4 regions of the Bacillus sp. SRL337 genome follow, and region 1 is predicted to be linked to each of the others. Evidence: riboswitches for the same ligand, from Rfam matches in the RefSeq annotation. Region 1 holds a riboswitch; each other region holds the start of a gene.

Region 1 (5,711 bases):
AACATGCCGAACCCATAGTATAAAATATTGAAAAACTTGAATCGCCTTTCCACCCTGTATGCCATCTTGGCCATCGCCACTCCCAGGAGCCCCTCAATTGTAAAAACAGCCCCGACCACCACGGGGGAATATCCCAATTGAATGAAGTATTCCTGCCCGTAGAACACAATGATCACCATGACGGCACTCGCTAAAATAAAGAGTGCGACAGGCTGGTGAATGACAGAATTCTTTCTCCAGACATTGATCCCCAACTTGAATTGGTGAACCCATTGGTGATACCAGCGTCCCGAAATTTCTTCCGGCTCTTCGCGGTCTGGTTCCTTCATAAATAAGAGCGGAACAATCGCAAGGACATGGGTGAAAATAGTTGAACCGTACACCCACTCCCAGCTGATATCGGCCATGAAGCCGCCGAGGAATTTGGCAAGGCTCAACGATAATAAGCTGAGAGCGGTCATACTTCCAATGACCCTCGTATACTCTTTTTCACGATTTTGACTTTTCAATGTGTCATAAGCAAATGCCTGCTCGGCCCCGGAGTGGAATGTGACCAGGAGCCCCATGGATAAAAAGGCAAGAGTGAACATTGAAAATGTGCCGCTGATCAGCATAAACAATCCGTAAAGAAGACTGAAAACATTCCCGATTATCAGGCTGACCTTCCTTCCATATAAATCAGCCACCATTCCGGTCGGAACCTCGAAAAGAACGATTGCTAAATGAAGAAACGCTTCTAAAATTCCGATTTCTCCGAATGTTAACCCCTTGTCGCCAAGGTAGATGACCCACAACGCCCGGTCAAAAAATAACTGAGCAAAAAATAGATAAAAATAAAGCAAGTATATATTATTTTGTTTTATAGCCATAAAATACGCCCTCTCTTAAACATAAAAGTAAAAAACCACAGGGAGATCCCCTGTGGTCGTGACTATCTTTAGGAAATCCATGAATCGTTCAGATTAAATCCTCAGCTGAAAATGGACAGACTTGTCCCGTTGGCAGCTGAAAATCCAAAAATAGACATCATGAAGACAAGATATTTTTTCTCTTCTTTGATATCTAAAGTGAACGATTGCATGATATTCCCTCCTTTATGTCTAAGATACTTCCATTATATAACTCTTTCGAACACCAGACAACCTGGCGGACAGGTCTGCAGCCCTCCAAAAAAATCAGGACGAGGCAGCCCCGTCCCGATTAGAATCTTATCCCCAAATTTCTCTGGAAACATCCACAATATACTTCAGCTTCTCCCATTGTTCTTCTTCGGTTAGAATATTTCCGTGATGCGTGGAGGCAAAACCGCACTGCGGGCTGATACACAATTGTTCCAGAGGCACAAATTGTGTTGCCTCTTCAATACGTGCCTTGATGTTTTCCTTGTCTTCCAACGTACCATGCTTTGACGTGAACACACCAAGCACAACCCTCGGCCCTCCGTCTGGTATGTAATCCAACGGCTTGAAGTCACCAGAACGGTCATCATCATATTCCAGGAAAAATCCGTTTACTTTCTCTTTGGCAAATAACACAGGCGCAATTTTGGCATAGCTGCCTTCGAAGGCCCATTTCGACCGGTAGTTGCCTCTGCAGAGATGAGTCGTCACAATCAGGTCATCCGGCTTATCCTCCAATACACTGTTCACCACGTGCAAGGCTAAATCAATCAGTTCCTCCCGTGAGTAGCCGCTGTCGTTGAACGGTATCTCCGGCGCGTTCAGCCCGGCAATATAGACATCATCAAATTGCAGATAACGGCAGCCTGCATCATAAAAAGCTTTTACAGCCTCACGATAGGTCTGGATTACATCCTCCGCATACTCCTGCACATCCGGATAGATCTCCAAATCACGGATGCCGGCATTGAACAACTGATTGGGACTTGGAATCGTCTGTTTGGCAACCGCCCTGTCTCCGACGATGTCTTTGAATTCAACAAAGTCCTTCACATGCGGGTGATCCGGGTTAAACGAAACCTTCCCTGTAACACGCACATCGTATCTTTCGGTTTCCTCACCTTTAAAATGGAACCCGTGCTCTGGAACGTATCCCTCCACACCATTTAAATGCTCAAGGAAATCGGTGTGCCAAAACCTGCGGCGGAACTCCCCGTCGGTTACGGCCTGGAGCCCGACTTCAATCTGTTTGTCTACAATTCGTTTAATTTCTTCTGTCTCGATGCTGTGCAATTCTTCTGAAGATAGGCTTCCTTCCTGAAATTCCTTCCTCGCCCGATGAATCCTCTCCGGCCTTAATAAACTCCCTACATGATCCGCTCTGAATGGTGCAGCAACCAATGTCTTTGTCATCTGAATCCCTTCCTTTTCTGCAAAATGTAAAAACCCCTCTTCTCGGCATAAGAAGAGGGGTTGATTAAACAAATGTAAATGACCGTCTCTTCTTATCTTCTAGCATTACGCTACTGGAATTGGCACAGTACTATAAATAGTCCGCTGCCGAGGTATCAAAGGGCCAGTCCCTCCACCTCTCTGGATAAGAAAATGAAACACTATTAAGTTATTAAATACACTATAAACGGCAAACGGTCCGATGTCAACTTATTTTTATAATTTTCTTGCAATTACTGGTCAGGACAGGCCATTCCCTTTGCCACCCCCGTTTTCAGGGTACAGTTCACATCCAAGACAGCGATACAAGGAAACCCTGCACAGTTTCCAGAGGATCAGGATCTCTGTCCAGGAAAAGAATCAGGAACAGCAGACTAGTTCCGCCCGGCTGCTTCCTGCTTTTCTTTTAAAATAATCACGCCGATCAAGCCAAACATGGAGAAAATCACCGGGGTAAAGAAACCGTAGTAGTATCCAACACCGATAGTCCCCGATGTGGACTGAACCCATTCCAATATGAATCCGAAAACGCCCGGCAGCAAAACCGCACTGAGAAAACCGCCGGTATTCGCAAACCCGGAAACGATACCAGATTCCGTGACAGGGAACGATTTACGAACAGCGGCAAACGTCAATGAATTGGCGCCGAATCCGAATCCTATGAGAAAAATCAGGACGATCAGCAAAAAAAACGGCGGATGTCCTTTAAATAAAAGAAAGGCAGCCCAACACGTTAGAACCATGATATGAAAAACAACATAAGGCCGTTTGATTTTTCCTAAACTGCTTGAAACCCATCCTATCAGAGGGGCGCCAACCAATGCGCCAATTAGACTGATCATAATGAGTTGGCTTGCTTGTATACGCGTCATCCCATACATATCCATTGTATATGGAACTGCCCATGACCCAATAAACCCTATATATCCCCCTACAATCCCAAAATGACACAAGAATAAGGCCCATGCCTGGCGGTTCAGGAATATTCTTCGCAGTACGACTGCTATTTTTTCATGTTGTACGTTACTTTTCACAAATAAAGATTGCTTTGGTTTTTTTACAAGTATCAAATACAGAAAGAAACTGCACAGACACAAAAGAATCCCCGCTGTTAGAAATGCTTCCCTCCATCCAAGCGAGACGATGACTGCAGAGAAAGGAACGGTTGCCAGTAAGAAACCAAGACTTCCTGTCATCCCGGCAAAACCAATCAATCGTGGAAATTCCTCCTTGCCAAACCATAAACTAAGGATTAACACCATACTTACCCAGATCGTGGCATCCCCTATTCCCGTGAGGATCCGTGCAAAAAACAGGATGAATGCATGTGTGCCGAGGCTATAAAGGATTGTCCCTATACCCGTAAGTGCCGCACCGAAAATAAGAAAAACATTGGGTCCATAACGATCAACCAAAATCCCCATTGGAATCTGTAAACCGGTGTATACAAAAAACTGAATACTTGCCACCAATCCTATGGTGGACGCCGTCACACTGAAGTCAGCCATCAATTTGTCTGTGATCAAGCCCGGAGCCGTCCGCTGGCTCGATATGATCAAATAAGTGAACAATACGGAAGCAAATATGATCCATCTGAATTTATTGTTGTTTTTGCTCAATGAGATCTACTCCTGTTTGCTTTTACTCCTATATATATGGGTTACGCCAAAAAGTAGGAACAAAAGATCAAAATGAACAAGGGAACGATCTCTTTGGCCGAAGAGTGAAAACGGCATAAAAAAAAGCAATGCGCAGATCTTTAGGACGGCGCATTACTTTTGATTTTCACTATTTTACTTTCTAATTCAATGAGAGTTGTTTCCCTTTTTCACCAAGTAACATTCCTGCTGTCACGATGGCGCAAACTGCTAGTACCACGAGAATTATAAAGACTGTGTGTAAGCTGGTCTCTAACACATAGCCTCTTAACTGGTCGCTCAGCCACAGGCCTGAAACGGCAATCCCGATGGACTGGCCCAAGTTCCGCATTAAATTGAATGTGCCCATGGCCGCTCCCCGGACTTTCCATTCAACGGCTGATTGGACCGCTACAGTGAAGGCTGTCAGCGATAAGCCGAAACCAAATCCAATGATTGCCGTGACAACCATCATCCACGGCACAGTCGTATGTTCATTAAATAGTACTAATCCTAAGCATCCCGCTGTAATGACCGTAATCCCCATTATCGTAATTCTTCCAATGGAGGTTTTGGCTAACAGTTTCCCTGACAGGACCGCAGCGAACGGCCAGGTAATGGACATCGGCAGCATTGTCACACCAGACAGGGTGGCATTTAAATTCGTGACCCCCTGGACCCATAATGGGATATAGAACGTGACGGTAACCAGAATGAAGCCAAGCAGAAAACCTGCAATAGTCGAGATCGTGATAAAGCGATTCTTGAATAATGAAAGGGGCAGCATGGGCTCTTCCGCCTTCGATTCAATCCAGATAAATAGACAGATTCCAACGACCGCCAGAATCATTAAAGATAGAATTCCAGTCGTCACTTGCTTTTGTTCCTTTAATAAGGTTAAGGAATACAGGAAGGCCGTTATGCTGACAGCAAAAGTGAAAATCCCGCCATAGTCGATTTTGTGTTTTTTCTTTTCTACATTCTCCTTTAACGACGTCCATAACAGGAAGAGCGAAATGATTCCGAATGGAAGATTCATATAGAAGATCCAATGCCATGAAATGGTATCCACAATGAACCCGCCTGCAAGCGGACCTGCTATCCCCGCTATCCCCCAGACACTGCTCATCCATCCTTGCATTTTGGCACGCAGTTCAAATGTAAAAACGTCACCAATGATGGTAAAAGGAAGTGTCGTCAACGCCCCTGCTCCAATTCCCTGAATCAAGCGGAACAGGACCAGCTGTTCCATCGATTGTGATAACCCGGAGAGCATCGATCCTGCTAGAAAAATACTGACCCCTATAGTAAACATGATCTTTCTACCAAATAAATCGGCCAGTTTCCCAAAGACAGGCGTACTAATGACAATGGCCAGAAGATAGACGGAGATGACCCAGGTATAAAGCTCACTCCCTCCCAGATCTTCTACAATCTTCGGCATCGCTGTGCTGACAATCGTTCCTTCTATCGCAGTTAGAAACGTTGCAATTAATAAAGCAAAAACAACTGATTTTTGTTTGGTTTCACTATTCATTTTGTATTATCCCTTTCTTCTATGTAAATTCCGGCCAAAACCAAACGAAGATGCGGAGATCAGGATATCTGGTGTGCACTTTCTTCGCCTCTATTTAAAAAAGTACATGAAAATCCTTCATCTATCTTACCACTTTAATGCTCAAAAGACAGATGAAGTAACTTGCGTATTCCAACGATTGATGAA
Region 2 (5,711 bases), 1.7 Mb from region 1:
GCAACGATCGTCATCCTGTTATTGGCGGCCGGAAATTTAGCAGGCGTGCTGGGAATGATCCTTGCTGTTCCTACTTATGCGGTCACCAAGACCATCATCATTAATTTGGTGAAATTTTTAAAGGCCAAAAAAGAAGCTAAACTCAGAGTTGAACCAGGGCCTGAAGGGTAAAAAAGAGTCCCTTGAACATAAAATGTAACTCGTTCGGTTGAGAGGGAGAAAATGCCTATTTGCTGGTGGTTTTGCCGGTTAAAATACAAAGACTTTTGCAGGCTGTTTTGAAGTGTAATATGTATGAAAAAATTGCCCAAAAAAGAGGAGCTGCCAACGACCTTGCAGCTCCTCACTTCTATTATGCGTTATTTAATAAAGCCCCAGATCGGTTGAACAGCGGGTTTCCCGTTAAACTTTGCATTCTTCAGCAATGAAACCAGGTTCTTTGCTAATTGAGGTTTATAGAGGGAAAAATTCCCCTTAATTAGCAAATAGTATTGAAAACAGCTTAAATAGAGGGAGAATTTCCTCTTATTTGACTCAAAAAACGTGAAAATAGGCAGCTTTGCTTTGTATAAAGGGAAAAACTCCCCTTATTTTCCGCAAAAACCACGTCTACTCTACATCTAACGGTAAAATCTCCCCTTATTTTTTCTATCACTCGTTACTCCCCCTTTCTCTTCCCATCTAGTGTATCTGGCAATAACGAATCCGCGGACAAATTTGTACCATAAAATGCAGACCAGTTTGCAACACCACATACATTTATGCGGTAGTGCAAATTGGCCTGCAAATCAGTATGCCACAATAAGCGAAAAAACTTCAAAACCATTGGTATGCCGATAAAAAAGCCGATACAAAATGCTATGCAAATTGTACCGCAAATTACCTTTCAATTTATTGGTTTCTCCCTCTGTACTGAACGGGTTAATAGAAAATGTTCACGGGGGACTTTTTTATTGTATTGCCTGTTCCTGACTTGACGAATCAGCTGCACCATTATTCTTGCTGCCGTTGAGGAATCAATATCTCAACCTAAAAGGCTATTCCGCACCAAGCTGTGAAGGAAATTTGCAAAAGCCTCTAAACTGTTTGGTCCCGTCTGTCACATGCAACAAGAGACTCAGTTATATCCTTCATTGAAACCGTTTGTCCGACGAACAAAGGCATTAACTTCCCGACAATCGGTCCCTCTATCAGCGTTATTAATAAACTGACTATCACCCACAAAATGAGCATCATCTTCATGGTCACCAGATAAATATTCATGCTAAAACCGCCTTCGAGATCGATAATGACAAGAGGAGTCGTGCGGGAAGGATAGGATAGAAATCACCAAGATCAAGAGGCATCCTTCTCTGCTGTTTCTTGGAAGTCTTGTTTTTGTTTGCCCATATCACTTCTCCCCTTTCTTTCGGTACCTCGTTATTACAGCGGTATCGGGAATCCACTATAAGGGAACGTTTGTGAATGCATTTAAAGTTTACATAATAATATTATGTGTTATAGACTTAAATTCTAGTTGACAGGTCGGAATAGTAAGTTTAAACTTAGAAGTAATAAAAAGGAAATACTTATCCAGAGAGGTTGAGGGACAGGCCCTGAGAAACCTCAGCAGCAGAATCACGGTATAACGTGGGCACTGTGCTAATTCCTGCAGGCAGATTGCTTGGAAGATAAGTTGAGGTTGAAGCACCAAAAGAATGATCTCCCTCTTCTTGTCATTTGATAGATAAATTCATAGGGAGGAATTTTTTTTTTTATGGGTGAATTAAAAGAAACAGTTGAAAACCGGCGAAACGAGTTAATCAGAAAGTTGATTAAATTGGACCAATATAAGACAAACCAAGAGCAGCTTTTGGATTTATCGTTACCCGATCTTGAATATACATTTTACAAAAATCAGTTGAGTGGTCACCCTCATGACAGTATGCAATCCATCCGTTGGAGAAAATAATGTCTAAAAAGACAAATGAACGTGTTCATTTGTCTTTTTTTATGGCTCTTTTCGTAAACTTTGCTGCTACTTAATATGAATCTCAATTACTATTTTGGTCATTCACCGGATAACCCCCTGTGATCAGGAATCTCCCTTTTCCGGGCTCTATTATATTTGTTGGGGTAGGTTTTAAGGCAAAAAAATACACGCAAGCTCCTTAATCTTTTACACTTGAGTTGACTAGAAACAAGACAAAGATAGGAGTTGCGTGTACATGCATTTTAACATGGTTTTACCTGGATTAGAAGAGGTTAGGATTTTGAAAGCTGAGGAAATAGGGGAGGCATACCACCTGCATATTGAATTGCCCAAAAGGAAACATATGTGTCCTGCTTGTGGTGATCAAACGACCAAGGTACATGATTATCGTCTTCAAAAGATTCAACACCTTAAGCTCTTCGAAAGGACTACTTACTTGTTCTATCGAAGACGGAGGTACAGCTGCCACTGCGGCAAACGCTTTGCCGAAGATAATCGTTTTGTCCAACGGTATCAACGACATACCATTGAATGGAACCAAGCCTTAGGCCTCCGGGTGATTCAAGGGAAGAACTTCAAAGATACAGCCTGCCAGTTCCGCACATCTCAGGCCACAGTAATCAGGCGTTTTGATCATATTTCTGCCTCTCAGTTAAAAGAGGTTGAAAAGCTCCCACCTGTGATTGCGATCGATGAGTACAAAGGAGATACCAATGCAGGAAAGTACCAGTTAATTATAGCTAACGGGGAGACTAGAGAGCCATTGGATATACTTCCAAACCGCTCAGTAAGCACCATTAAGAAATACCTTCGGGAAAAGGGTTCAGAAGTTCAATTGGTCGTGATGGATATGAGCCATGCCTTTAAATCTGCGGTTCAAAAAGCATTGGGTTCGCCTATTATTGTGGCGGACAGATTTCACTTTTCCCGCTATATCCATTGGGCTTTAGAACGCGTGAGAAGGCGTGTCCAAAAAGATTTTCATCCATATGACCGCAAGAAATGTAAAAGAATGAAGCACATTTTTCATAAGCCATATAGCCAATTAAATGATCGGCAACACTGGTATTTAGAAAGGTATCTTGGTTTGTCTGAAGAGCTGCGCACAGCTTTTGCGTTAAAAGAAGCCTACAGGTTATGGTTTGAAGAGGCGAAGGAAATTGGTACGTCAGCTCCCAATAAGGTTAAAGAGGGATTGTACAACTTTTACCGACAGGTTGAAAATTCAAGCTTAAAGGAGTTTCACCAGGCTATTCAGACCTTAAAGAACTGGCAGACTGAAGTATTAAATAGCTTTGCCTTCAACTATAATAACGGTTTCGTCGAGGGATTAAACAATCAAACGAAGGTCATTAAAAGAAATGCCTTTGGGTTTAGACGATACGACCGTTTTAGACTTAGAGTACTATTGCATCACCAATTTAAATCAAAAGGAATTAATGTGGGATAAGGAGCGAGTGCTCCTACCCCAACATTTGACGTAGAACCCTTTTCCGAGGGGAAATCCATGGTATACAGGGGAAAAATCCGGCTCTTGGAATTTGTCCAAAAACAGCCTTTTTTAATTATCTGCCTGCCTCCCGCCTCCCATTCAATCTTGCTAATAGATTTCAGTTATGAATGTATATTAAAATAATCCTGATTCCCCCTGTGCATGTTTATTCCAATCGTGCCAACAATAATCCTGAACGAAGAAAGGAGATCCATCATGAAACTTTCTGGGAATACAATCCTTATTACAGGCGGAAGTGCAGGAATCGGCCTGGCTTTTGCCCAACGGTTTTTGGATGCTGGAAATAAAGTGATTGTTTGCGGCCGCCGTGAGTCAACATTGAAGAAAGCCAAAGAAAAACACCCTGAACTTATTACCCGTGTGTGTGATATTTCGAAGGAGCCCGACCGCACAGCCTTGTTTGAATGGGTAACAGAACACCATCCCGAAGTGAATGTACTGGTCAATAATGCTGGTATCCAGCAGCGTTTTCATGTATTAAGAGCTGAAGCAAAGACGGATTGGGATTATTTTAAGAATGAAATCACCACTAACATTGAAGCTCCCTTTCATCTATCCATGTTGTTTGCGCCGCTATTTGCAAAACAAACAGAGGCTGCGTTCATTAATGTCACTTCAGGGCTGGCGTTCACACCGATGGCCATTGCGCCGATATATTCGGCCACTAAGGCAGCATTCCATTCATTCACAATGAGCTTGAGACACCAGCTTTCTGATACTTCGGTGGAAGTCATCGAGGTAGCCCCTCCTGCTGTCAATACTGATTTAGGCGGTGCGGGGCTGCATACCCAAGGCGAGCCGCTGGATGATTTTGCTGATGGTATTTTTTCGGGGTTAAAAGAAGGCAAATGGGAAATAGGTTATGGTTCATCCGCAGAGCGGTTACGAATGTCGCGGGATGAAATTGATGTATATACTAAGAAAATGTACGATGCCATGAAAGACAGTATTGAATAGCGCCTAGACACCAAAAGGACAATCCCCGGGGATTGTCCTTTTTATATTCCAAATCAAGATAAGATTTTCTTTCTACTAAATAAATTATCCGCAAGTTTTCTTCTTTTCATAATCTCCCGCGTTTTCAACTTCAAAGCCGGATAGAACATGATTAGATGAAATCTAGATGCACTATTCAACATGGAAACATCAAAAAGGCTTTCCATAATCCAATGCATACTTATTTCATTATAAATTCCCGAACATTCATTCTGCAGCTTGGATGTTCAGGATATGTTGCTGCCTGGGATGCATCTTTTCCCCTCACAAAACAAGGATTAGAGGTTGCGTGATAAGCAGCCTCCCTTTAGTAATTTATGACAGCAATTGCTTTCATGCTGAAGAAGCCATTCCTTTCTCCCGATCCCCCCTGCATATCCTGTCAACTTCCCATTTGAGCCGATAATTCGGTGGCATGGGACCACAATGCTTAATTTATTTCTTCCATTGGCACTTCCTACAGCTCTGTACGCTTTCTCCTTGCCTATCCCTGCTGCAATATCATTGTAGGCAGCTGTTTGGGCATATGGTATTTTTGTAAGGGCGTTCCATACAGATAATTGGAATGCGGTTCCACTTTGAACGTAAGGAAATGTAAATTCCAAGCGTCTTCCTTTAAAATATTCATCCAGTTCATCCAGGCAGCGTTTAAGGACTTCAGGAATTTGATCATGTACGCGCTGGATTTCTTGAGTGCGTTCTGTAAATTCTATTGATCTAATAAAGTCGTGGCAGCTTGAAACCTCAATTAGTCCGATTGGCGAACTGTAATCAGCCTGATAAATTGATTCACTCATATAATGACCTCCACAGATAAAAGACTGCGTATGCTTCCCAACCCTTCCAATTTTCAGCCATTTTTTCAATCTCGATGATGGCGGGTTTACCTTCTATTCCTTTTTGCAGTCTGATTGCATTATGAAGGCCGACATCAGCTTTCGGAAAGGCCCGGGGGTGGTGTAAGCATTTCATCATTACATAATCAGCGGTCCAATCACCTATACCCCTTACTTTCTTTAACGTCTCCTTTAGTTGCGGATAATCATCACCCTGAAGCAGGTTGTTTTTCGTTATAAGCCCTGCTTTCATCAATTTGGCGATTCCGATGATATATTCTGCCTTTCTGTTGGTAAACTGCAGTTTTCTTAAATCTTCTACATCTATTTCCGCTATTCCAGCAGGCTCAGGATATAACCAATACGTCCTTCCTTCAAAGTCTATGCATTCACC
Region 3 (5,711 bases), 1.6 Mb from region 1:
GGTTACGACCTGACGAGGCTTGATGAAATCGCAGATGATAAAGGCATCAACGCACAAAAGTTCCTTTCAAGCCTTGCTCAAGAATATAAAACAAATATCGTCGGAGGCTCTATTGCTAAGAAAAGCGAAGAAAATGTAACCAATACGCTATATTCTTTTGACCGGAATGGCGGCCTTCTCGGCGAATACAGCAAAGTCCATTTATTCAAGCTGATGGATGAACACCACTATCTTTCGGCAGGGGATACCAGCGGGGCAGTGACAATTGAGGGAGTTCCTTCAGCCGCCTTCATCTGCTATGACATCCGGTTCCCGGAATGGTTAAGAACGCACACAGCAGGAGGCGCAGAAGTACTTTACGTCGTGGCCGAATGGCCATTGGCCCGAGTAGGTCACTGGCGCACGCTGCTTCAGGCGAGAGCGATCGAGAATCAGTGCTATATAGTAGCCTGCAACCGCAGCGGCAGTGACCCGGACAATGAATTCGCCGGCCATTCTATGATCATCGACCCTGGGGGAGATGTGACCTCTGAAGCAGGCGAAGGGACAGACGTTATCACAGCCGAGCTTGATCTGGAAAAAGTAAAGCAGGTACGAAACCAGATCCCGATTTTCCAGGATCGCCGGCCGGAGCTTTATTAAGTTTGACGAATCAAGACTCAGTTTATGATTCGTTGGGATGTTTGTCGCGTAACGAGACCAACCAGGGCTGCGATTTTCATTGAGAATTGAATTGTGTCTCGATAGTGCCGGAATCGCGGCTTGTTTTAAAATGTGGACGTCATTTAGTCGCGTTTCGTTCACAACCGGGGCAGATTTTACAACGTCGATGAATGGACACTTCCTCTTTTTTAGCTTATTGCCCCACCCGCGAAGTCGAACAACTGGAGCGAAAATCGTTTTATAAAAAAAGGGTTGACAATTGCCTCCAAACTTAGTTTAATGTTTATCAGGAATAATAAAAATGTTTAGAAAAATCAAATAGGACATTCTCTTATCAAGAGTAGGCGGAGGGATTTGGCCCGATGAAGCCCAGCAACCGACTGTCACCAGCGAGACTGGAGCGTTTTTAAATAAACGCTTGATGCAACCTGACAGCACGGTGCTACTTCCAACAGAAAGAGGAATCTTTCTGGCAGATAAGAGGTGCGAAGTCTCATGTCTTCAAGCCTCTTTCTGAATGAAAGAGGCTTTTTACTTTGCTGAAAAGCCTTGTTAACCAAGGAGGAATATAGAATGGCACTTGTAAAACCTAACGGATATTATCCTTTGACAGAAGAAAGCGCCCTGAATTTGGCAAAGGCATTAGGCTTCTTCAATGAAAATGACGAATTATTCTGCAGTGAAATCGGGGACGGAAACCTGAACTATGTTTTCAGGATTGGGACCAATCTTTACGAAAAATCGATCATCATCAAGCAGGCGCTTCCTTACGCAAAAGTCGTCGGCGAAAGCATGCCGCTTACATTGAAGCGTGCCCAGATTGAAAGCAGCGCATTGCAGAAGTACAGTGAATTCACCCCAGAGTCTGTTCCAAAACTATTTTATACAGATACGGAACTGGCTGTGACGGTAATGGAGGATTTATCCAGTTACAAGATATTGAGGAAGGCCTTGATAGATGGGGAGGAATTCCCGCTTTTACCGACCCACATTGGTCTTTACCTTGCCAAGACTCTCTTTTTCACATCTGATTTTGGCTTGAACGGGGGAGAAAAGAAAGAGCTGGTCGGCAGATTTATCAACCCGGAATTATGCAAGATCACGGAGGACCTTGTGTTCACCGACCCTTTTCACGACCATGACAGCAATGATTTTGAAGACGAACTGAAGGCAAAGGTTCAGGCTCTTTGGGATGACCCTGTCGTAAGACTTGAAGCAGGAAAATTGAAAAGAAAGTTTTTAACCCAAGCCGATGCTCTTCTGCATGGTGACCTTCATACCGGAAGCATCTTTGTCAGGGAAGACGATACAAAGATTATTGATCCTGAATTTGCGTTTTATGGGCCAATCGGATTTGATGTGGGACAATTTTTTGCTAATATCCTGCTGAATTCCTTGTCGCTTCCCAAAGATGACCATGCCGGCAGACTTCAAATCATTTCCGAAACTTGGGAGGTTTTCTGCTCTGAGTTCACCAACTTATGGAAGGAACATAACCAAGAGACCTATTCTACAACCACAGGATACCTCGATCATATCCTGGCTGAAATATTCGAAGACTCAATTGGTTTTGCGGGCTGCGAAATAATCCGTCGTACAATCGGGCTTTCCCATGTGGCAGATCTTGACGGTATTGAAAATAAGACAAAAAGAATAAAGGCAAAAACAGAGGCAATCGAATTGGGCAGAAGGTTGATTCTGCAGCGTAAAATCATTAAGAACCCTTCACAACTCTCACTCTATTAAGGGGGAAAAACATGAAAACCGAAATGCAAACCATTCGTTCTGTACAGTGGAAGGATGATCATATCCTCCTGCTTGATCAGCAAAAACTTCCGCATGTCACGGAATATATCAAACTCACTACAATAGAAGAGGTATGGGAAGGCATTCACAGTCTGAAAGTGAGAGGAGCTCCAGCCATCGGGATAACAGCTGCATTTGGGCTTGCACTATGGGCTCAATCATTTCAACAGAAGGACAATTTCCTTGGCTTTTATTACGAGTTGGAAAACAAACGACACTACTTGGAAACCTCCCGACCCACTGCCGTCAACCTTGCTTGGGCATTGGGAAGGCTTGCAAACCGGTTTGCCCAGGCAGCTTCGGTGGAAGAGGGACAATCACTTCTGTTGGAGGAAGCGCTTGCCATCGCCAGAGAAGACGAGGAAGTATGCCGGAAGATCGGGGAACATGCAGTAGAATTATTTCAGGCAGGAGATGCTGTCCTGACACACTGCAATGCTGGGGGAATTGCCACAGCGAGGTATGGGACAGCGTTAGCCCCCTTTTATGTCTTAAAGGAAAAAGGCCTCGATCTGAAAATATATGCCACCGAAACAAGGCCAGTCCTTCAGGGGGCACGGTTGACTGTCTGGGAATTGATGCAAGCTGGGATGGATGTCACTCTCATCACAGATAATATGGCGGCCCACACAATCGCCGAAAAAGAAATTTCAGCCATAATCGTTGGCGCTGACAGAATTGCAGCAAATGGGGATACGGCCAATAAAATCGGGACACGCGGATTGGCCATTTTGGCAAATGCCTTTCATATTCCGTTCTATGTGGCGTCACCGTTATCCACCATAGATCTCGCTATTGAAACCGGAAAAGAAATCCCGATTGAGGAACGAAACCCTCAAGAGGTGACACACTTAAACGGGGTTGAGTTGGCTCCCAAAGGAGTGAAGGTCTATAACCCGGCGTTTGATGTGACACCAAACGAATACATCACCGCCATCATCACCGAGAAAGGCATCATAAAAGGAAATTATAAAGAGCGGCTCCCTGCGATAAAATAATTCATCATCTGAAGCCTGATACAAACGGTTGTTTTGTACCAGGCACTTTTATTTTGTACGGAAATACTTTAAGTAAAGTATAATGAAAGAAAAAAACGAGGGAAAATGATGCCAAGAAAGAAGCGATATGAAAATCAAGATGATGTCAGCAATCAAAAATCCTTCAATGACATGATGAAATGGATGAAAGAAAGACGGACAAAGATAAAAGATCTCAAGACACAGATTCCTCAAGCAGGCAAGAAGGAGGCTTCCCTTCTAAAGCAAAACAAGGACAAGCCTACCATTACATGGATCGGCCACTCAACCTTCCTGATCCAGTTGGATGGTCTGGCTATTTTGACTGATCCGGTTTGGGCCAGAAGGATGGGAATGGGAAAAAGACTGACTGATCCCGGACTGCTGCCGACGGACATTCCGAATGTGGATATCGTTCTCATTTCACACGGCCACTATGATCATCTGGATTTTGCTTCAATTAAAAGGCTTAAAGGCGATCCTGTTTTCTATATCCCTTTTGGTCTGAAATCTGCCTTTACAAGAAGGGGCTATAAAAAAATCATAGAAGCAAATTGGTGGGATTCTTTTAATGAAGAAGGTATTGCCATTGATTTTGTTCCTGCACAGCATTGGACCAAACGGACGCTGACAGATACTAATACCTCCCATTGGGGCGGCTGGGTCTTGAAGTCAGCGGCAGGAACCAGCATACACTTTGTCGGTGATACGGGGTATTTTAGAGGGTTTAAAGAAATTGCCGAGAGACTTTCACCCGAAATCATATTAATGCCGATCGGTGCTTATGAACCTGAATGGTTTATGAGTGACAGCCACATCACTCCGGAAGATGCTGTTAAAGCGTTCATGGAGATGAATGCCTCATTATTCATACCTATGCATTACGGTACCTACCGGCTCGCCGATGACACCGGCCCAGAAGCACTCGGCCGCCTATTTGCCGAATGGAAGAAGGCTGGATTGGTGGAAGAAAATCTGAAAGTGCTTGATATTGGTGAAACATTGTGGCTGTGAAGACTTTTACCGCCACTAATTCACTCCTTTTGAATATAGATGGTATAAAGGAGGTTGTGTCATTATGGCGGTCATTAAAGCACCAGAAAAGCATGTCAAGCTTTTGGCAAGATTGATGAGGGCGGAAGCAGAAGGGGACGGCCGTCTCGGGATGCTTACAGTCGGCAACACGGGAGTAAACAGGGTCATTTCCAACTGTCTTGATTTTAAAGATTTGCGTACGATCAATGATATGGTATACCAGCGTCCCGGGGGATTCGAAGCCACAGTCAAAGGCTATTTTTATCAAAGGGCTAGAGAAAAAGATATAGGTCTTGCAAGACAGGTCATCAGGGGCTGGAAGTACCATCCAGCGTCCTATGCTCTGTGGTTCTTCCGTCCTGAAGGCGACTGTCCGCCAACCTGGTATGATCAGCGGAATGTAGGGAGATACAAATCACATTGCTTCTTTGCTCCATCGCAGGAAGACTGCCCCCAGGTTTATTTTTGAAGCTTGCGAAATTCTGCAAGCTTTTTTTTAAAAAGTCACACCTCGTTTTTTGTCGAAAACTCTCCTTTTGGTTCAAAGTTTACGAAAAACTCAGCAGGATATGATATAACTAATAATGAAACGTATTTAGGAGGTTTATTGATGCTGAACAAAACACTCAGAACATACATAGATGAAGAAATGAATGAACAGACGATCGCCCTGTTTTCTAACGAAGTGGCCTATGCTCAGGAAAACGGTCTCATACCTGAGGGGATAGCAGTTGAGCCTATGGATGATGCGGTACGATTCCATGATGCCCTCATCGAGAGAGTGGACAAAGAAACAGAAGAGCTTGTCCAAACAGAAGAAGCTCCAGCTTTCCTGGAGACACCCGTAAATTTCATCAAGCAGCATGGAAACGAGTTTCTATTCATAGACAGCAAATGGTTCGATATTATCCGAATTGACGGTCTGACATTGGAAGTGGATGATGTGTTTGGCCATTACAGCATATTGACCGGACTGAAACAGCAAAAAAAGACAGGAGCTGAGCTGAAAGCGATTTTAGCGGGGAAACTTCACGGTGATGACAAAGTACAACTGCTGTGGAATGACAAGGACGAGCTGTTTGATCTGAATCTTTCGATCGAGAAGCTGGAAGGCTTCAATGAAAATGATTCCATAGGCAAAACCCTGCAGTTGATTTATCATCTCTTATTCTCCTCACTGAAAGAATTGGA
Region 4 (5,711 bases), 1.3 Mb from region 1:
ACAGCTTCATTTATTCCTTGATGAACAGCTGGTAGGAAAAATGGATATTTCCGATAATGCTGAAAGGCTGCAGTTGGAACCGAATTTTGAAGCATCCGGTAACCAAATTATTCAAAACTATATGACACCTGATGAGACTGAACCTCGTTACACAGATTGCGACGAAGGCGGCTGGTGCTGAAGAAGGGTAGATGATTCTACTCTTTTTCTGTATTTAAAAAAGGCTCTTTTCGTTGCTATTTATGAGTATTCTTAAAAAGTAAGGAAGAAAAGGGCGGCTATACTCCCATTCCGATAGCAAAGCAAACCCTCGTATCGAAGAGAAGGCCGGTCTGTTTTTTAAAAAAAGCAGGACCCCATGCGAACACTGCCTGAACAAAGCATTTTTCTTTGCAATTGCATGTGAAAAACGAGAGAATGAATATAATGAATAACTCTTTATGAAGAAGGCTGAATCGAAATACCCTAGTCACGAAAAGAGATGATTCTATGGAGACGTTTGAAGACAAAGTCATTATCGTTGAGGGGACAACGGACAAGAGAAAAGTTAAAGAGGTTGTGAAGGAACCTGTTGATATCATTTGCACCAATGGCACGATCAGCATTACAAGATTGGATGAAATGGTGGATGAATTGTTTAACAGGGAAGTCTTTATTCTTGTAGATGCAGACGAGAGCGGGGAGAAGCTGCGAAAGCTGTTCAAAAGGGAGTTTCCTGAAGCGGAACACCTGTATATTGACCGAATGTACAAAGAGGTGGCAGCTGCTCCGGAATATCATCTTGCATCTATTTTAATTGCAGCCAACATTGATGTGCACACAGAATTTCTTGAAAAAAGGACGTAATCTGATCTAATGAAGAATCATTTATCTCTAGAGCAAATCCAGAACGAAATCCACGGGCAGAAATATACTGCGTTGTATCTTTATACACCAATGTGCGGGACCTGCATGGTTGCCGGCAGGATGGTGGATGTAACGGAAAAATTGTTTCCCGCAATCCATTTTACTAAGTATGATTTAAATTATATTCCTTCAATTGCTGATCAATATTCCATTGAAAGTGTACCGTGTCTGCTTCTTTTCAATGAAGGTCTACTGATAAAGAAAATATATGCTTTTCATTCTGTTCCGTATTTACATGAACAAATGAGCGATTTGATTAGTGCCGATTCAGTCTGATGAATCGGCACTTTTTATACCGTTCTTTTACATATTTCTCGGGAAATTTTCAACTTTCATTCAAATCGACACGATCAATCATTCCCATTTCAGAAGTTGTCGAGGAGTTTCAAAAGGATTTCTATCCAGAAGGTGGAACTAATATACAAGAGACTTGAATAAGGGGATGAGCGATTGGAAAAAGAGATCTTAAGAATGATGGAAGAAGTCAATTTGAGATATCATTTGAAAGCAATAATGCCGGAGACACCTTTTGTGGTCGCTTTTAATAATGGGGTTGAGGTGAGGATGGTTTCCTTTGGAAAGAACATTGAACTCGCTGTGGGAAAAGGAGAGAATTACGAATCAGATTTTATAGTAGAAGGAAGCCCTGAACAAATTAGTGTGCTGCTTGACGGAAGGGAAAAGCTCACGGTCCTTTCGGGAAGGCAGGAAATATCTGTGATCGGTACGTACAGGGGATTATTATTTGTAGAATCCATCTTAACATTATGCAGAATTCATGATGCAGAGCCGGTAGTCATTTAGGAAGAACTTTTTAATGAAAATTGTTGACAGCAACAAAAAACCAATGTAAAATCACATTCAGAAGTAAAGATTACTTTTATCCATTAAAGGATTAATTGAATAAAGCGAATTACTTGCTCTTATCGAGAGAGGTGGAGGGATGTGCCCTGCGAAGCCCGGCAACCGTCAACTATGTTGAAATGGTGCCAATTCACACAAAGCTGTAGTGCTTTGGAAGATGAGAGAAAGGTGAATGATAAATTATCATGCCTTTCTGCTCATTGCAGGAAGGCATTTTTTATTTGAGGTTCATTCCTATCAGAAAAATGTTTAGGAATGTGTTGAACGCAAATAATAATACAGCAATGTTTACACAACGGCACTAAAGCCTACTAGTCTTATAGGTTTAGTGGAGAGAGGTGAGGTAAAATGATTAGTATTTCTAATGTGAGCAAGATTTTTAACAGTAAAAAGGGTGCCATATCTGCGGTGGATGATGTGAACCTAACTATAGATGACGGAGAAATCTTCGGGGTGATCGGTTACAGCGGTGCCGGAAAAAGTACACTGATCCGTATGTTGAACGGACTTGAAATCCCAAGTGAAGGGACAATCGATGTCAACGGCCATATTGTTTCACAGGTAAAGGGTCAGAAACTGAGAAACGCACGCCACGAAATCTCTATGATCTTTCAACATTTCAATCTCCTTTGGTCGAGGTCTGTCAGGGATAATATTGCATTTCCTCTGGAAATTACTAAGGTTGCCAAGGAAGAACGAAATAGGAGAGTCGATGAGCTGATTGAACTGGTTGGTTTGAAAGGGCGGGAGGATGCTTATCCTTCACAATTGAGCGGCGGCCAAAAGCAGCGTGTTGGAATTGCCCGGGCTCTTGCCAATAATCCAAAGGTCTTGCTATGTGATGAAGCGACTTCAGCACTTGACCCGGAAACAACTGATTCCATCCTTGATCTTCTGGTAGATATCAATAAACGACTGGGATTGACGATTGTCCTGATTACCCATGAAATGAAAGTGATTCAAAAGATCTGTCACCGGGTGGCTGTCATGGAAAACGGGAAGGTAGTCGAATCGGGGAATGTACTGGACGTTTTCAGGAACCCGCAGCAGAAGATCACTCAGCGTTTTGTAGGGGAAGTGTCCGAAACTGGAAACACGAAGGATGCCATTGAAAATCTCATTTCGCACTATCCAGAAGGAAAAATTGTCAAACTCACATTTGTTGGGGAACAGACCGAGCAGCCGCTCATTACGAGCTTGATCAGGAACTTTGATATCAACGCCAATATCATCCAGGGAAGCATTTCCCAGACACAGGACGGATCATACGGCACGTTGTTTATTCACTTAGCTGGTGCCGATGAAGAAGCAGCAGTTGAGTACCTGAAGAAACAAACAGTTGGGATTGAGGTGATTAATCATGATTGAAACTCTCTTTCCAAACGTTGATGGAGAAAAAATGTGGGAAGCGACCCTTGAAACCCTGTACATGACAGGAATGTCTGTAGCTATAACACTAGTGCTTGGAATTATTCTTGGTCTTTTATTATTTTTAACCTCCCCTAATAACATTTGGGCAAACAAGGCAGTTTATGCCGTAACGAGTGCAGTAGTAAATGTCTTCCGTTCAATCCCGTTTATTATTTTGATTGTGCTGTTGATTCCGTTTACGAAGTTCCTTCTAGGGACGATCCGCGGAGCCAACGCAGCGCTTCCTGCCCTCATCATTGGGGCTGCACCCTTCTACGCCAGAATGGTGGAAATAGCCCTTAGGGAAGTGAATAAGGGCGTCATCGAGGCTGCGAAATCAATGGGAGCCAAAACCTCAACAATCATATGGAAAGTGCTGCTTCCTGAATCAATGCCGGCATTGATATCCGGAATCACTGTAACAGCCATAGCCCTTGTCGGTTTTACAGCCATGGCAGGTGTCATTGGAGCAGGCGGCCTGGGAAACCTCGCCTATCTGGATGGGTTCCAGCGCAGCAGGGATGACGTCACTCTTGCTGCAACGATCATCATTCTGATCATCGTCTTTATCATTCAAATAATTGGCGACATTTTGACGAAAGTAACTGATAAAAGATAAATACATTAAAGAAAGAAGGAAAAGAGACATGAAAAAATTAATCGCAGGTTTGTTTACAGCAGCAAGCATCTTTACATTGGGAGCATGTGGAACATCAGACGAAGGCGGCCAGGCTGACGGTGGAGAAACAAAAGAAATTACGGTGGGGGCTTCTAACATTCCCCATGCTGAAATCCTGGAAAAAGCCCAGCCTCTTCTTGAAGAGAAAGGTTTTGAGTTGAATATCGAGACATATCAAGATTATGTCCTGCCCAACAAAGATTTGGAAAGCGGCGAAATTGATGCAAACTACTTCCAGCACATTCCGTATCTTGAATCACAAATTGCTGAACAGGGATATGACTTTAAAAATGCAGGCGGAATTCACATCGAGCCAATCGGTGTTTACTCTAAGAAATATGATTCCCTTGAAGAACTGCCTGAAGGGGCAACGATTCTTATGAGTAACTCAGTGGCTGACCATGGCCGTATCCTTACTTTACTGGAAGCCAAAGGCCTGATCACTCTTAAAGAAGGTGTTGAAAAGACGGCTGCAACACTCGAAGATATTGCTGAAAACCCGAAAAATCTTCAATTTGACTATGAATATGAAGCAGCTCTTCTTCCTCAATTGTATGAAAGCGAAGAAGGCGATGCAGTACTGATTAACTCCAACTATGCTATTGATTCAGGATTGAACCCTCTTGAAGATTCAATTGCCATTGAAGATAAGGATTCTCCATATGTGAACGTAATTGCTGTAAACAGCGGTGACGAAGACAATGAAGCAATCAAAGCCCTTGTAGAGGTTCTTCATTCAGAAGAAATCCAAGACTTCATCTTGGAAGAATGGGGCGGAGCAGTCGTTCCAGTTAAAGAGTAGCAGATGCAAAAACAGCTCGTTCCTTAATGGAGGGGCTGTTTTTTTATAGAATGCAGTTTGATGGCTGTGAAAAAAGCATCTTCGATTTATCATAAACTCCTTTCATTTTGCTCATACTAGTTTTGAATTGGACATTAACAGGAATGGAGCTGGAGCAAATGGAAATGGATTTCAGAAATTCAACTGAAGCTGCTCTGCATCACTATAAGCAGGGGTTAGGTGAATTCACTAAAAAAATGCCTGAACTGGCACAACATTATAATGCATTCACGGAACAGTGCTTTAAAGAAGGAGTTCTTTCTCAAAAAGAAAAACAGTTGATTGCGCTTGGAATCAGCTTATACTCCCAGGATGAATATTGCATTATTTATCATACCAAAGGGTGTGTGGACCAAGGGTGCTCAGAAGAGGAAATCCTCGAAGCTGTAGGAGTAACCGCTGCATTCGGAGGCGGAGCTGCAATGAGCCAGGCAGTAACACTTGTCCAGGAATCGTTCCAGGAACTAAATCAACTTAAGCAATAACTCTTAAAGCTGACAGCCTTGATTTGTCAGCTTTTTTTATATGATATATGAACTTTACCGCTTTAACGCATCCGGGGACTGTCCCCGGATGCGTTAAAGCGGTAAAGCGGGATGGCTCAGCATTGAGTGGTTTCAAATCGGCAGTATATCGCGGGAATACTGTGAAAATATAAGGGTGAGGGGTTCGGGGTATATAAAAACAGCTGTAACCCCCGTTAAAAACTGGAAATCCTTTAATATGAGTTTTGTCTTTAAAAGCAGAGGGTAGTATCATTATGAACGTAGTTAAAAACCTGAAAGGAATGATTCATTATCAACGACTCTTTAAATATGGAGTATACGAATGAAATGGAAAAGGCGATGCATGGGGCTCACGGAGTTGGCTATGAAACGTACAAAAGGAAACATGCAGTTCGTATGCAAGTGGAAAAGAGAAGAGAGAATGAATACATCGAAAGCAGAAGAATGATTGCCGATTTGGATCGTAAAGTACACGCTAATATATAATAGGAAGAAACCGGGAGAA

Evidence for each region. Region 1 has a riboswitch for S-adenosylmethionine ahead of AC4E8A_RS02480 (5-methyltetrahydropteroyltriglutamate--homocysteine S-methyltransferase). Riboswitches for the same ligand answer to the same signal wherever they lie in the genome.
Region 2: it holds a riboswitch for S-adenosylmethionine, as region 1 does, so the genes downstream of both, fbpA (Fur-regulated basic protein FbpA) here and AC4E8A_RS02480 (5-methyltetrahydropteroyltriglutamate--homocysteine S-methyltransferase) in region 1, are expected to answer to the same signal.
Region 3: it holds a riboswitch for S-adenosylmethionine, as region 1 does, so the genes downstream of both, mtnK (S-methyl-5-thioribose kinase) here and AC4E8A_RS02480 (5-methyltetrahydropteroyltriglutamate--homocysteine S-methyltransferase) in region 1, are expected to answer to the same signal.
Region 4: it holds a riboswitch for S-adenosylmethionine, as region 1 does, so the genes downstream of both, AC4E8A_RS19410 (methionine ABC transporter ATP-binding protein) here and AC4E8A_RS02480 (5-methyltetrahydropteroyltriglutamate--homocysteine S-methyltransferase) in region 1, are expected to answer to the same signal.

The regions. Positions count from the first base shown of each region.
Region 1 is NZ_OZ481793.1:487,322-493,032, reverse strand. It holds gene AC4E8A_RS02485 (MFS transporter) at 1-869, opposite strand, end outside; gene AC4E8A_RS02480 (5-methyltetrahydropteroyltriglutamate--homocysteine S-methyltransferase) at 1,209-2,312, opposite strand; SAM riboswitch class I at 2,402-2,503, opposite strand; gene AC4E8A_RS02475 (MFS transporter) at 2,726-3,970, opposite strand; gene AC4E8A_RS02470 (MDR family MFS transporter) at 4,152-5,525, opposite strand.
Region 2 is NZ_OZ481793.1:2,219,515-2,225,225, forward strand. It holds gene AC4E8A_RS11110 (AI-2E family transporter) at 1-171, shown strand, start outside; gene AC4E8A_RS11115 (hypothetical protein) at 1,078-1,263, opposite strand; SAM riboswitch class I at 1,566-1,677, shown strand; gene fbpA (Fur-regulated basic protein FbpA) at 1,757-1,951, shown strand; gene AC4E8A_RS11125 (ISL3 family transposase) at 2,202-3,422, shown strand; gene AC4E8A_RS11130 (SDR family oxidoreductase) at 3,681-4,442, shown strand; gene AC4E8A_RS11135 (methylated-DNA--[protein]-cysteine S-methyltransferase) at 4,760-5,278, opposite strand; gene AC4E8A_RS11140 (DNA-3-methyladenine glycosylase family protein) at 5,271-5,711, opposite strand, start outside.
Region 3 is NZ_OZ481793.1:2,110,885-2,116,595, reverse strand. It holds gene AC4E8A_RS10460 (carbon-nitrogen family hydrolase) at 1-642, shown strand, start outside; SAM riboswitch class I at 992-1,146, shown strand; gene mtnK (S-methyl-5-thioribose kinase) at 1,237-2,409, shown strand; gene mtnA (S-methyl-5-thioribose-1-phosphate isomerase) at 2,421-3,467, shown strand; gene AC4E8A_RS10445 (MBL fold metallo-hydrolase) at 3,576-4,499, shown strand; gene AC4E8A_RS10440 (cell wall hydrolase) at 4,564-4,989, shown strand; gene AC4E8A_RS10435 (hypothetical protein) at 5,131-5,711, shown strand, end outside.
Region 4 is NZ_OZ481793.1:3,835,115-3,840,825, reverse strand. It holds gene AC4E8A_RS19430 (DUF2553 family protein) at 1-181, shown strand, start outside; gene AC4E8A_RS19425 (toprim domain-containing protein) at 490-846, shown strand; gene AC4E8A_RS19420 (thioredoxin family protein) at 856-1,182, shown strand; gene AC4E8A_RS19415 (hypothetical protein) at 1,357-1,710, shown strand; SAM riboswitch class I at 1,827-1,934, shown strand; gene AC4E8A_RS19410 (methionine ABC transporter ATP-binding protein) at 2,119-3,138, shown strand; gene AC4E8A_RS19405 (methionine ABC transporter permease) at 3,131-3,799, shown strand; gene AC4E8A_RS19400 (MetQ/NlpA family ABC transporter substrate-binding protein) at 3,828-4,661, shown strand; gene AC4E8A_RS19395 (carboxymuconolactone decarboxylase family protein) at 4,820-5,185, shown strand; gene AC4E8A_RS19390 (YuzK family famiily protein) at 5,534-5,692, shown strand.